Regions from separate parts of the Lysinibacillus sp. BS3 genome, predicted to be linked through region 1. Evidence: predicted binding sites of a transcription regulator. Region 1 holds the regulator's gene; the other holds the start of a gene.
What was found. Region 1 encodes NrdR, which represses ribonucleotide reductase genes. Its sites were predicted from a motif close to AACACNATATATNGTGTT; they were not measured.
Positions count from the first base shown of each region.

Region 2: a site for NrdR is predicted at 2,677-2,694, ahead of AAJG31_RS22520 (vitamin B12-dependent ribonucleotide reductase). Genes of this name have one in related genera too.

Region 1 is NZ_CP154860.1:3,995,485-4,001,826, forward strand. Features, by position in the region: gene coaE (dephospho-CoA kinase) at 1-451, shown strand, start outside; gene AAJG31_RS19800 (glyceraldehyde-3-phosphate dehydrogenase) at 655-1,677, shown strand; gene nrdR (transcriptional regulator NrdR) at 1,865-2,335, shown strand; gene AAJG31_RS19810 (DnaD domain protein) at 2,352-3,716, shown strand; gene dnaI (primosomal protein DnaI) at 3,768-4,673, shown strand; gene thrS (threonine--tRNA ligase) at 5,228-6,342, shown strand, end outside.
Region 2 is NZ_CP154860.1:4,503,138-4,509,479, reverse strand. Features, by position in the region: gene AAJG31_RS22520 (vitamin B12-dependent ribonucleotide reductase) at 47-2,617, opposite strand; gene AAJG31_RS22515 (biotin/lipoate A/B protein ligase family protein) at 2,818-3,597, opposite strand; gene AAJG31_RS22510 (rhodanese-like domain-containing protein) at 3,861-4,247, shown strand; glycine riboswitch at 4,771-4,847, shown strand; gene AAJG31_RS22505 (amino acid permease) at 5,000-6,337, shown strand.

The DNA.
Region 1 (6,342 bases):
TGAAAGCTTCGGACAAGCTATCTTGCTTGAGGACGGCAATTTAAATCGAACTATGCTGGGAGATATCATATTTCATGAGCCTGCCAAACGCAAAACGTTAAATGATATCATGCATCCAGCAATCAGAAAAGAAATGTTACGTCAGCGTGATGCTTATTTAGAAGCAGGACATGAACATGTTGTGATGGACATTCCTTTGTTATTTGAGAGTAAGCTTCAACATTTTGTGGAACGTATCATTGTGGTATCGGTCAGTGAAGAAGTTCAGCTTCGACGTTTAATGGAACGAAATAATTTATCTAAAGAAGATGCATTGGCACGTATGCACTCTCAACTGCCGATGTCTGTCAAAGAAAAGGGTGCACATGCGGTCATTTATAATAATGAAAATATAGAAAGTACAGAAGAACAATTAAAAAAAATCCTGCATTATTGGGATGTTATTTCATGAGTTCTTTTATAATGCGTAGCAAGCCGACCTTGCTACGCATTTTTTTATGGGGAAACGCCATAATAAAGAATAATTTTTCAGAAAATAAGAACTTTTATATTCTCAATATATAATGTTCATCTTTTTTAAAATTGTGTTATACTAATCACCATAAAGTATATAATTAATTAATCTGAGTATGTACTCACAGGAGGATATTATAAATGACAGTATCAATTGCTATTAATGGTTTCGGGCGTATCGGACGTATGGTTTTCCGCCAGGCTATCGTACAACAAGATTTAAACATCGTTGCAATTAACGCTAGCTATCCTGCAGAAACGTTAGCACATTTGATTAAGTATGACACAAATCACGGAACATTTGAAGGTACGGTAGAACCAGCAGGCGATGCTTTAGTTGTAAATGGTAAACGAGTTCAAATTATTAGTGAACGTGATCCTTTAAAATTACCTTGGTCTACAATGGGTGTAGATATCGTTATTGAAGCTACAGGAAAATTTAATGAACGTGATAAAGCAGCAATGCACTTAGCAGCAGGAGCGAAAAAAGTAATCTTAACAGCACCAGGTAAAAACGAGGATGTCACAATTGTTTTAGGTGTAAATGATGACAAATTGGATATTGCGAAACATGATGTTATTTCAAATGCTTCTTGTACAACAAACTGCTTAGCGCCAGTAGCAAAAGTATTGAATGACACATTTGGTATTGAGAATGGTTTAATGACAACAGTTCATGCTTATACAAATGACCAAAAGAACTTAGACAATCCGCATAAAGATTTACGTCGTGCACGTGGATGCGCCCAATCCATTATCCCAACATCTACAGGTGCAGCGAAAGCCTTAAAATTAGTGTTACCTGAATTAGAGGGTAAAATTCATGGTATGGCACTTCGTGTTCCAACACCAAACGTATCTTTAGTTGACCTTGTAGTAGATTTAAATACAGATGTAACAGTTGATGCAGTTAATGCAGCATTTGTAAAAGCGGCAACAGAAGGTCCAATGAAGGGTATCCTTAATTTCTCTGTTGAGCCATTAGTATCTTCTGATTACAATACAACAACTTATTCTTCAACAGTTGATGGACTTTCTACAATGGTGTTAGGCAACCGCAAAGTAAAAGTACTTGCTTGGTATGATAACGAGTGGGGCTACTCTGCACGCGTTGTTGACCTTGTGAAAAAAGTGGCAAATGCTTTGGAAACGGTAAACGCGTAATAATTTCTATAGATAGCACATTGAAATCGAAAAGGTTTCAATGTGCTCTTTTTTTACAGAAACTATTCTTGTACTTCAGGTGCTTTAGATTTATCATGAGCCCACAAACGTGAATGCACTTTTCTTACATGTAGGAAATTTGTTATAATAGATATATTAAATTGTTGTAAACCAGGAGAGTAATTATATGAGATGTCCATCTTGCCAATTTAACGGAACGCGTGTTGTGGATTCGAGGCCAGTAGATGATAATAAAGAAATTCGTAGACGTCGTGAATGTGAGTCATGTGGCTTCCGTTTTACAACGTTTGAAAAAATTGAAGAGACACCATTAGTCGTTGTGAAAAAGGAAGGTTCACGAGAAGAGTTTAGCCGTGAGAAGGTACTTCGTGGGCTTATTCGTGCTTGTGAAAAACGCCCAGTGGCACTTGATGTGCTGGAGGAACTTGTTCTGTCCATTGAAAAAGATCTTCGTCGTATTGGAAATTCGGAAGTACGCTCAGAAGATGTTGGCGAAATGGTCATGGACCGCTTAGCCAAAATTGATGAGGTTGCCTATGTGCGTTTTGCGTCGGTCTACCGTCAGTTTAAAGATATCAATGTCTTTATTGAAGAAATAAAGGACATTATTCAACGTCAAACGGAGAAGAAATCATAGCAAACAGAGAGGATGAATGACGTTGATTCATTTATATAAGGAATTGCAGCCTGGCGATCCTTTCGACATTCGTCTACCTCATGCATTTTCTACACAAGAGCGTCAATTAGTTACATTATTTTATCAACCATTAACGGGATCAGAGCCAGTTAGCCTCTATTTAACATTATGGGCAGAAGCAGAGCAAATGCCAAAGCAGCAAATGACACATTATTATTTAATGAATGTGCTAGGGCTACCAATTGGTAAAGTGTTTGAGGCTCGTATTGCTTTAGAAGCTATTGGTTTGTTGCGTACATGGAAAAAAGAAAATGCTGGTGAGCGTAGTTTTTTATATGAGCTACAGCGCCCATTAGATGCAGATAGCTTTATGAAAGACCCGCTGCTGTCGATGTTTTTGTTTAGTAAAATTGGAGAGCAGGCTTATCGCAACTTACGTCAGCGCTTTATGTCACCTGTAAAGGACTCGGCGTTTAAGGATGTATCTCGTGCTTTTATTGATGTCTATAAGCCTGTTCATGCCAATATCCCATCAGATTTACAAGTGGATACGAGTCATAAGGATAAACAACAAAAAGTATATCCTTTTTATTTGGAGCAATTCGATTTTGATTTATTGCAAGCAGGTTTGTCTGAGCAATTGGTACCTTCCAATTTGTTGACATTTGAAGTGCGTGAAGCTATAGCCAAGTTGGCATTTTTATATCATTTAACAGCCCTTGATATGCAAAAAGTAGTCATACTTGCTTTAGATGATGATTTAGGAATTTCTCAGGAACGTTTACGAAAGGCTGCTGCTGATTTTTATAAATTAACCGTATCCAAGGAGCCGCCAAAACTTGCCCGTGTCACCGATCCTCTACCAGTAGCAGAAGCGGGACAAAAAACGAAGGATCAGGAACTTCAACACTATTTAGAAACAACGGCACCTGTCCAAGTTTTAAGAGATATAAATAATGGTAAAGAACCATTACAAACCTCAGTCCAACTTGCAGAAAATTTAATCGTTCAACATGGCATGCCAATTGGAGTGGTTAATGCATTGTTAGAATACGTTATGCTAACAACAGATATGAAGCTCCCTAAAAAATATGTGGAAACGATTGCTGATCATTGGGTACGAAAAAATGTCCAGACCGCTAAGGAAGCAATGGAACTTGCACGCCAAGAGCATGATAAATATACAGCTTGGAAAAACAAGCCGCAAACGTCCAATAAAACGAGTCAACAGACTAAAGGACGTTCAAGATATCAACGTGAAGAAAAAGTGCCTGAATGGTTCTATAAACGAAATGACAATCAAGAGGAATCTACTTCTAGTACTATAGATTTTGAAAAAGAGCGACAAAAAATATTAGAGATGCTAGGAAAAAGCGAATAGTAAAGAAGGTGAGCAGTAATCGAACCTATAAATGGACCACTAAAGCGAGCAATTAATGTACCCTCGTTCCAAGAACGCTATGAAGCCATGCGACGTGAAATTTTAGAGCACCCGCATGTGCAGGGATTTTTAGCGCAGCATGCAGATGAATTAAACTATGACAATGTTGAGCGAAATTTACCTAAACTGCATGAGTTTATTAGTCAATCTACTGAGTGCTGTGGGTGTGATAATACCGAACATTGTACAAACTATTTAAAAGGATTCATCCCGACATTAAGGGTTGTTCGGAATTCTATTGAAATGGACTATGTGCGCTGTGAGCAAAAGATTAGGGAAGAAGAACGCCGAGATGTTGCGAATATGATTGCAAGTATGCATATGCCAAAAGATGTGCTACAAGCAACAATTCATGATTTAAGTATTGATGATGAATCACGTGTGGCGATTGCACAAAAAGCAGCTCAATTTGTTAAAATAACAAAAGAAACTGGTCAATTACCTGCAAAAGGTTTTTACCTATATGGTAAATTCGGTGTAGGGAAATCCTTTGTACTTGGGGCATTGGCCAATGAATTAGCCTCTATTAAAATCCGCTCTGTGGTAGTTTTCGTTCCAGAATTTTTACGAGAAATGAAAAATGCCATTGGCGATAATACATTGAATGAGAAAATTGATTATATTAAAAAGGCTCCTGTCTTAATGCTAGATGATTTAGGTGCGGAGACAATGACTGCCTGGACACGTGATGAAATATTGGGGACTATTTTCCATTATCGGATGGCAGAGCAATTGCCAACTTTTATTACGTCTAATTTTAACTATGAAGAATTAGAGCATCACTTAGCTCAGTCACAAAAAGGTGATATTGAGGTTGTTAAAGCGGGACGAATTATGGAGCGAATTAAAGCCCTAACAGTGCCGATCGAAATGCGAGGCAAAAATCGTCGGATGTAACATTGATAGTTGCATTTTTCGACAATCGAGCGTATACTGACTCATATACTTAATATCAATATGCATTGATGAGGACATGAATTTTGTGTATCAGCTTTTAGAGAGGGAAGTCATCGGCTGAAAACTTCCTAGTATGGGCACATTATTTACTACCTACTGAGCAGCGAAAGGGATAATCTTTCGCCGGTCCCTAGCCCGTTAGCTAGCCTTGAGCTTCGTCTGACTTTATGTAAGTCGGAAGGAAGAAGGGTGGAACCACGAGCATACGCTTCGTCCCTTTTGTGAGGGACGGAGCTTTTTTTATTTTTCTCAGATTTCATTGAAATAGTGGTGGCTCCGCTCATATAGGGAGATAAGTCGCTCGCGAAAGTGGTAAATTCGCTCATAGAGAGTAAGAAACCGCTCAGAAACATGAAGATGCCGCTCCGATTGAACAGAGAAATGCTTAAAAAAGCAATGACTCCGCTCAAACCAAGCCGTAGAGTCACACAAACATTGCTCCAGCCAATCATCAAGCATTATGTATTTATCAAAAACAAAGGAGTGCAAAGGATATGTCAGAAATGATTAAATTAACTTTCCCAGATGGCGCTGTAAAGGAATTTGCAAAAGGCACATCAACTGATGACGTAGCATTATCTATTAGCCCTGGCTTACGGAAAAAAGCGTATGCAGGTAAAATTAATGGTGTGTTAGTGGATTTAAAAACACCAATTGAAGAGGATGCAACAATTGCAATCATTACACAAGATGATGAGGCAGCACTTGAAATTTTACGTCACTCAACTGCCCATTTAACAGCGCAAGCTATTAAACGTCTATTCCCAGATGTAAAGCTTGGGATTGGTCCAGTAATTGAAGGTGGTTTCTACTATGATATCGACTCACCAACACCAATCACTGCTGAAGATCTACCAGCCATTGAAAAAGAAATGAAGAAAATTATTGCTGAAAACCTTGAGGTAGAACGCAAAAATGTAAGCCGTGCAGAAGCACAAGCCCTTTATGAAGAAATTGGCGATGAGTATAAATTAGAATTACTTGAAGCAATTCCTGCAGATGAGCAAGTATCTATTTATTATCAAGGCGAGTTTTTTGATCTTTGCCGTGGTATCCACGTACCATCTACGGGTAAACTTCGTGAATTTAAGCTTTTATCATTAGCGGGTGCTTACTGGAGAGGGAACTCTGATAACAAAATGTTACAACGTATTTATGGTACAGCGTTCTTCAAAAAAGAGGAATTAAAACACCACCTTCAAATGCTAGAAGAAGCAAAAGAACGTGATCACCGTAAAATCGGAAAAGAATTAGAACTGTTTACAACTTCCCAAAAAGTTGGCCAAGGTTTACCACTTTGGTTACCAAATGGTGCAACAATTCGTCGTGTTATTGAACGTTATATTGTCGATAAAGAATTATCACTTGGCTATAAGCACGTTTATACACCAGTATTAGGTTCTAAAGAGCTTTATCAAACTTCTGGTCACTGGGATCATTATCAAGATTCAATTTTCCCACCAATGGAAATGGATAATGAAACATTAATTATGCGTCCAATGAACTGTCCTCACCATATGATGGTGTACAAAAACAGCATGCATTCATATCGTAACCTACCATTGCGTATTGCAGAGCTTGGCACTATGCACCGTTACGAAATGTCAGG
Region 2 (6,342 bases), 510 kb from region 1:
ATCTTATCTAAAGGGGTAAAAAGTTACAACTGTTATTAAATTTAATTTATAGACCGCATTTCAACTGTGCGCCACAGTTTGTACATGTATTACAGCCGCCCATTTCTTCGACTGTGCCTTTACGGCATACTGGGCATGTATTCCCAACGTCTGAGCCAATAACAGTTGTTGACTCTAACGCTTGTATCGTATCTACTAATACGACTGGACGTTTTGTATGTTCTTCAACCAATTCCTCTTCAAATGAAAGTTGATCCATATCATTTTCTTCTGCTTTTAGTGTAAGTACTTGTGAATCACGGCTACCGTCAACATAAACCGTACCACCCTTAGCGCCACCTTTATATAGTCGCTCGTACACTTTTTCAACTTGCTGTACTGTATAGCCTTTTGGTGCGTTTACAGTTTTAGAAATAGATGAATCGATCCATTTTTGAATAATACATTGCACATCCGCATGCGCTTCTGGTTTTAGCTCCATTGCTGTAACGAACCATTCTGGAAGCTCTTGCTCATTTACTTCTGGATGATGGTTCAGATATTCTTGGACAATTTCAGCTTTTACTTCAATGAATTTACCTAGACGACCAGAACGATAGTACGTGAAGGAGAAGTATGGCTCAAGACCTGTTGCTACCCCTACCATTGTTCCTGTTGACCCTGTTGGTGCAACCGTTAATAAATGTGAGTTACGGATTCCAGTCGCTAAGATTTGCTCTTTGATATGAGCAGGCATTTTTTGCATAAAGCCTGTCTCTGTAAAGGCTTTACGTAAACGAGCTGTTTCTTCGTCTGTAGCACCTACTAAGAATGGGAAGCTACCACGCTCTTTCGCAAGCTCTGTAGACGCCTCATACGCAGTTTCAGCGATTGTTTTAAAGATTTCATCGACTAACGCATTACCTGCTTCTGAACCGTATTCTTTTTCACAGTAAATCAGCAAATCGGCTAAGCCCATAACGCCTAATCCAACACGACGTTCACCAAGAGCTTGTACACGGTTTTCTTCTAAGAAGTAAGGTGTCGCATCAATCACATTATCCTGCATACGAACACCAACACGAACTGTTTCACGTAGTGCTTCGTAATCAACTGATTGATTTTCTTTATTCGCAAACTGTGCTAAATTCACAGCAGCTAAGTTACACACAGAATATGGTGCAAGTGGTTGCTCGCCACATGGGTTCGTCGCTACAACACTTTGACCGTATGCCTTTGCATTTGTCATGTCATTGGCGTTGTCAATGAAGAAAATACCTGGCTCTGCCGAGTATGTTGCACATACATTAATTAAATTCCATAACTCTTTTGCTTTAATTGTACGGTATGTGCGGACTTTATAGCCCATTTTCTCCCATTCACGAACATCACCAACTTCATGCCATTTCGTGTTGTAAACGCTCATTTCTTCCTTTGTATATTCTTCAACGGCTGGGAAACGAAGCTCGAAGTCAGCATCTTTTTCAACTGCTTCCATAAATTCTTTTGTTAATGTCACAGAAATGTTGGCACCTGTTAAAAACTCTGGGTTATGAACAGTGTACGTGCCACCATCACGTAATTTATTTTCAGCCTCACGAATGATAGCTGTATCAAATCCACCTAAGCCTTCAATGTTTTTATAATTCACGATGCCTTGATACATCGCTTCTTCTTGCATAGAAAGTGGCTTGAAGTTTAATTTTTCTTTGGCTAGACGGATGATTGTTTCATCCGTTGTATTTTCGATCAGGTAACGCAGAATACGTGGATTTTGCATTTTGGAAATAATAAACTCCACAATATCTGGATGCCAATCTGCTAGCATAATCATTTGTGCGCCACGACGTGATCCACCTTGCTCCACAAGATGTGTCAATTTAGCAATATCATCTAACCAGGAAACAGAACCAGATGATTTACCGTTTACACCACGAGCTAATGTGTTGCGTGGACGTAATGTTGAACCATTTGTTCCTACACCGCCACCACGGCTCATAATCTCCATAACTTGCTTACGGTGATCACTAATCCCTTCACGAGAGTCAGCGACAAATGGCATCACGTAACAGTTAAAGAAAGTTACATCTGTTTCAGAACCAGCTCCATAAATCACTCGTCCAGCTGGAATGAATTTCAAGGATACTAATTGCTCATAAAATTTTTCAAACCACTCTTGACGTTTTTCTGGTGTTTTTTCAACAGCAGCAAGGCCTGTTGCGTTTCGTTTTGCAATTTGTTCATAAAATATCTCAAGAGGCTTTTCTAACACGTCAATTGAACGCGTAATCACACCCGTTTCTTGCTCTTGCGGATCGTCTAATGCGCTACGATAATCCTCTTCAATCAAAATCTCTGCTGTTTTTGTAGACATGTCCAATTTTTGAATTGTCCCTAAACCACGTGCAGGAAATTTCGGATCAGCTTTTACCGTTAATACAACAAAGTCGCCGGCTTTCAATGTTTTCTTTTCTGTGTCTTTAAACGAATAGCGATCGATCATGACAAGTCTTGATACACCTTTGTGTGTAATATGCATATCAGATGTTACGGGGTGTACCTGCGGGAATTGTTCAATATCTTTGTTTAACTGTTCAAATTGATTGTTTACTTCGGGTTGATGATTTGTGAGTACCATCGTTTAGCCTCCCTTGTTCTCTTCATTACAAAATAAATACACAATATCTTGTGTCGTTAAACACTACATATTGTGTATATGTCTTTAAAAAAGATACTATATATAGTTTTTTAATTCAACTCTTGCTTTTTTTAATAGATTCAGAACTACTTGTTATGACTAGGATTGAACGTTAAAAAATATTTTTTTCATACCATTTTTTACTTTTTAAAGTTCCACTCATCTGAAGCATATTTTTTTTCTTCTAAAGCTTGCACATATTCTAATTGCTCCTCAGAAAGTGTAAATGGTTTTAATTCAATTTGCAACGATTTTGCAAAGCCATCTCTAAAAGCTGTCACACATTGTTCAACTGTCACTGGCTCTTTTACAAGACTGTTGATGGCAACAGCCTTTTCTGGTAGCTTTTTACGCATACGATTCTTCGCTTCTTCACTGGAGAAATTAAATACGGATAATAATTTCTCTTGATCCAAATCTAATAAAATGGCGCCATGCTGTAAAATGACACCCTTTTGACGTGTTTGAGCACTTCCAGCTATTTTTTTCCCTTCTACGACAAGTTCATACCAACTTGGTGCATCAAAGCAAACAGCACTTTTTGGACTCTTCAGGTCCGCTCTTTTCTCCTCTGTATCAGGTACACTAAAATAGGCATCCATACCTAGGTTATGGAAACCTTGCAAGATTCCCTCACTTAACACACGATATGCCTCTGTCACAGATTCTGGCATATTCGGATAGCTTTCCGTCACAATGACACTATAAGTTAGCTCATGTTCATGTAGGACAGCTCGTCCACCAGTTGGTCGACGTACAAAACCTAAGCCTTGTTCACGCACAGCATCTAAATTAATATCTCTCTTAGCTTGTTGAAAATAACCAATGGATAATGTCGCAGGCTCCCACTCGTAGAAACGAATTACTGGTGGAATTAACCCCTCACTATGCCAATCAAGTAAGGCTTCATCTAGTGCCATATTAAAAGAAGGACTACATTTCCCTGAATTTAAAAAATACCAAGTTGTCATATGCTCATCTCCTACAAATATAAAATGATCCATCAGGCCCCACCTGTGGGTCAACTTTAACGAATATTATACTACAGTTCAAATTGCGAACGATTGCTTGTGTAACGAAAAAAGCGATTTCGCTACAACCTAGTTAATTTTATCAAACTCATTGGACTATCGCTAGCGCATCTTTTATAATAATAGAGAAGATAGAAAGGGGTAAGAAAATCTTGGACATACTTATCACAATCGGTGTCGTTTTAGTAGTCACAATTGCATATATCGGAATTAATGCACTACGACTCAAAAAAGCCGTAACCAACCTAACACAAGAGCAATTCATAGAAGGCTATCGTAAAGCCCAGCTGATCGATGTTCGTGAGCAAAAAGAATTTGATGCTGGTCACATTCTTGGTGCACGAAATGTGCCTTCGACAACACTACGTCAACGTTATAAAGAAATCCGCCCAGATTTACCAGTATATCTATACTGTCAAAATACAGGCCGTAGCTCACGTGCTGCACTATTTCTTAAAAAACGTGGGTACAACCAAATTTACCAACTTCAAGGTGGTTTCAAAACTTGGACAGGTAAAATAAAAGCAAAAAAATATTAATGCTCTCATCAAAAAAAGTCGTCTCAAAGTACTATGAGACGACTTCTTTTTTAAAAAATTCAGAGTTTCTACTATATTATATCTATTTCAAATGATGCTGTACAAGCTTCATGTCATTAAAATAAAAAAGAAAAGCAACAAAACGCATTATAGTCCCCTTATTTGATACAAAATCTACTTTGAACGAGTTCGCTACTTAGTCGGGTCCTCATAAAAATGAGCGCTTTGATGTCTTTTTGGAGCGGTTTTCACTTATGTTTGAGCACTTCGAAAGCTACGTTGAGCAATCTTCCAATAAACCACCTCATATTTAAAAACTCCTTCACGAAACACTTTGTATGACCAAAAATACTATTTTTCGTTAGAGATATGCCAGTTACGAACCCTATTCTTCTATTTTTCTGAAAATAGTTAAAATTTATTGTTGAATAATTTTAGAAGCACTGTTAGGATGTATAATATCTTACAATAATAATTGATTATCAAGTTAATAAGCTATGAATGCTATGGATCAAACTATAGCAGGAGCAGTTCTGGAGAGAGCGCACATTGCGTCGCCGAAGGGTTCACTATCTCAGGCAAAAGGACAGAGGAGTAATACAGCTTTTATAAGCGATGCTACACTATTTCATGTAGACATCTGCGAATAAATGGTATTTGTTATTCTGACGTTTTTCCGAGACTAGTGTCACAACTAGTCTCTTTTTATTTTTCCAGTCATAGTTTTTTATGCATCTTTGAGGGGGATTAACGTGGAACAGCAACAATTAAAACGAGATTTAAAAAATCGCCATGTACAGCTTATTGCCATTGGTGGAACAATTGGGACTGGTTTATTTTTAGGCTCTGGAAAAGCTATTGCCTTAGCAGGGCCTTCGATCATCCTAGCCTACTTAATTGTAGGGACAGCGCTATTTTTTGTGATGCGTGCCTTAGGTGAATTGTTACTATCCAATGCAGGCTACACTTCATTTACGGATTTTGCATCCGAATACATAGGGCCTTGGGCAGGTTATATCACAGGTTGGACATACTGGTTCTGTTGGATTATGACGGCGATGGCAGACATTATTGCGGTGGGGGTTTATACACAATATTGGTTTGATATCCCACAATGGGTGCCAGCCATTGGTTGCCTCGTATTGTTATTACTACTAAATCTATTAACTGTTAAGCTTTTTGGTGAGCTAGAATTTTGGTTCGCTATTATTAAAGTTATTACAATTGTAGCACTTATTATTATTGGTCTTATTATGCTAGTAACTGGCTTCCAAACTAGCTCAGGAGCAGTATCAGTTGAAAATCTATGGGCACATGGAGGCATGTTCCCAAATGGAATATACGGCTTTTTAATGGCCTTCCAAATGGTTGTCTTTGCATTTGTTGGTGTGGAATTAGTGGGGGTTTCAGCAGCTGAAACAGCAGATCCTCAAAAAAATATTCCTTCCGCCATTAATAAAATTCCATTTCGCATTTTACTTTTCTATGTAGGGGCATTATTTGTTATTTTATGTATTAACCCATGGTATGAAATGTCTGCTTCAAGCAGTCCCTTTGTCCAAGTGTTTACATTAGCAGGTATACCGATTGCTGCTGGTATTATAAATTTTGTTGTGCTTACTTCAGCGGCTTCAGCAGGTAACAGTGGGTTATTCTCCACAAGTCGGATGCTCTATAATCTTGGTAACAATAAACAGGCATCTCCAGCATTCGCCAAACTCAACAAAAACAGTGTACCAAGTAATGCACTCGTTATTTCTACTATTGTTGTATCAGCTGGTGCTCTGTTAAGTAAGTTGATGCCAGAGAACGCCTTTAGTGTTGTGACGACGATTAGTGCAATTTGTTTTATCTGGGTGTGGAGCATTATCATCATTTCGCACATTATCTACAAACGAAAAAAACGTGCTTTACATGAAGCTTCAATCTTCAAAGCACCACTGACACCTTTTATCAACTACGTCGTGCTTGCGTTTTTCGCCTTTTTATTAATGGTGATGTTTATTTCTGAGGCTACGCGTACGGCACTGCTGTTAACACCAATTTGGTTTATCGTTTTATTTAGTATTTATAAAATGAAAAAAAGATGACTTCA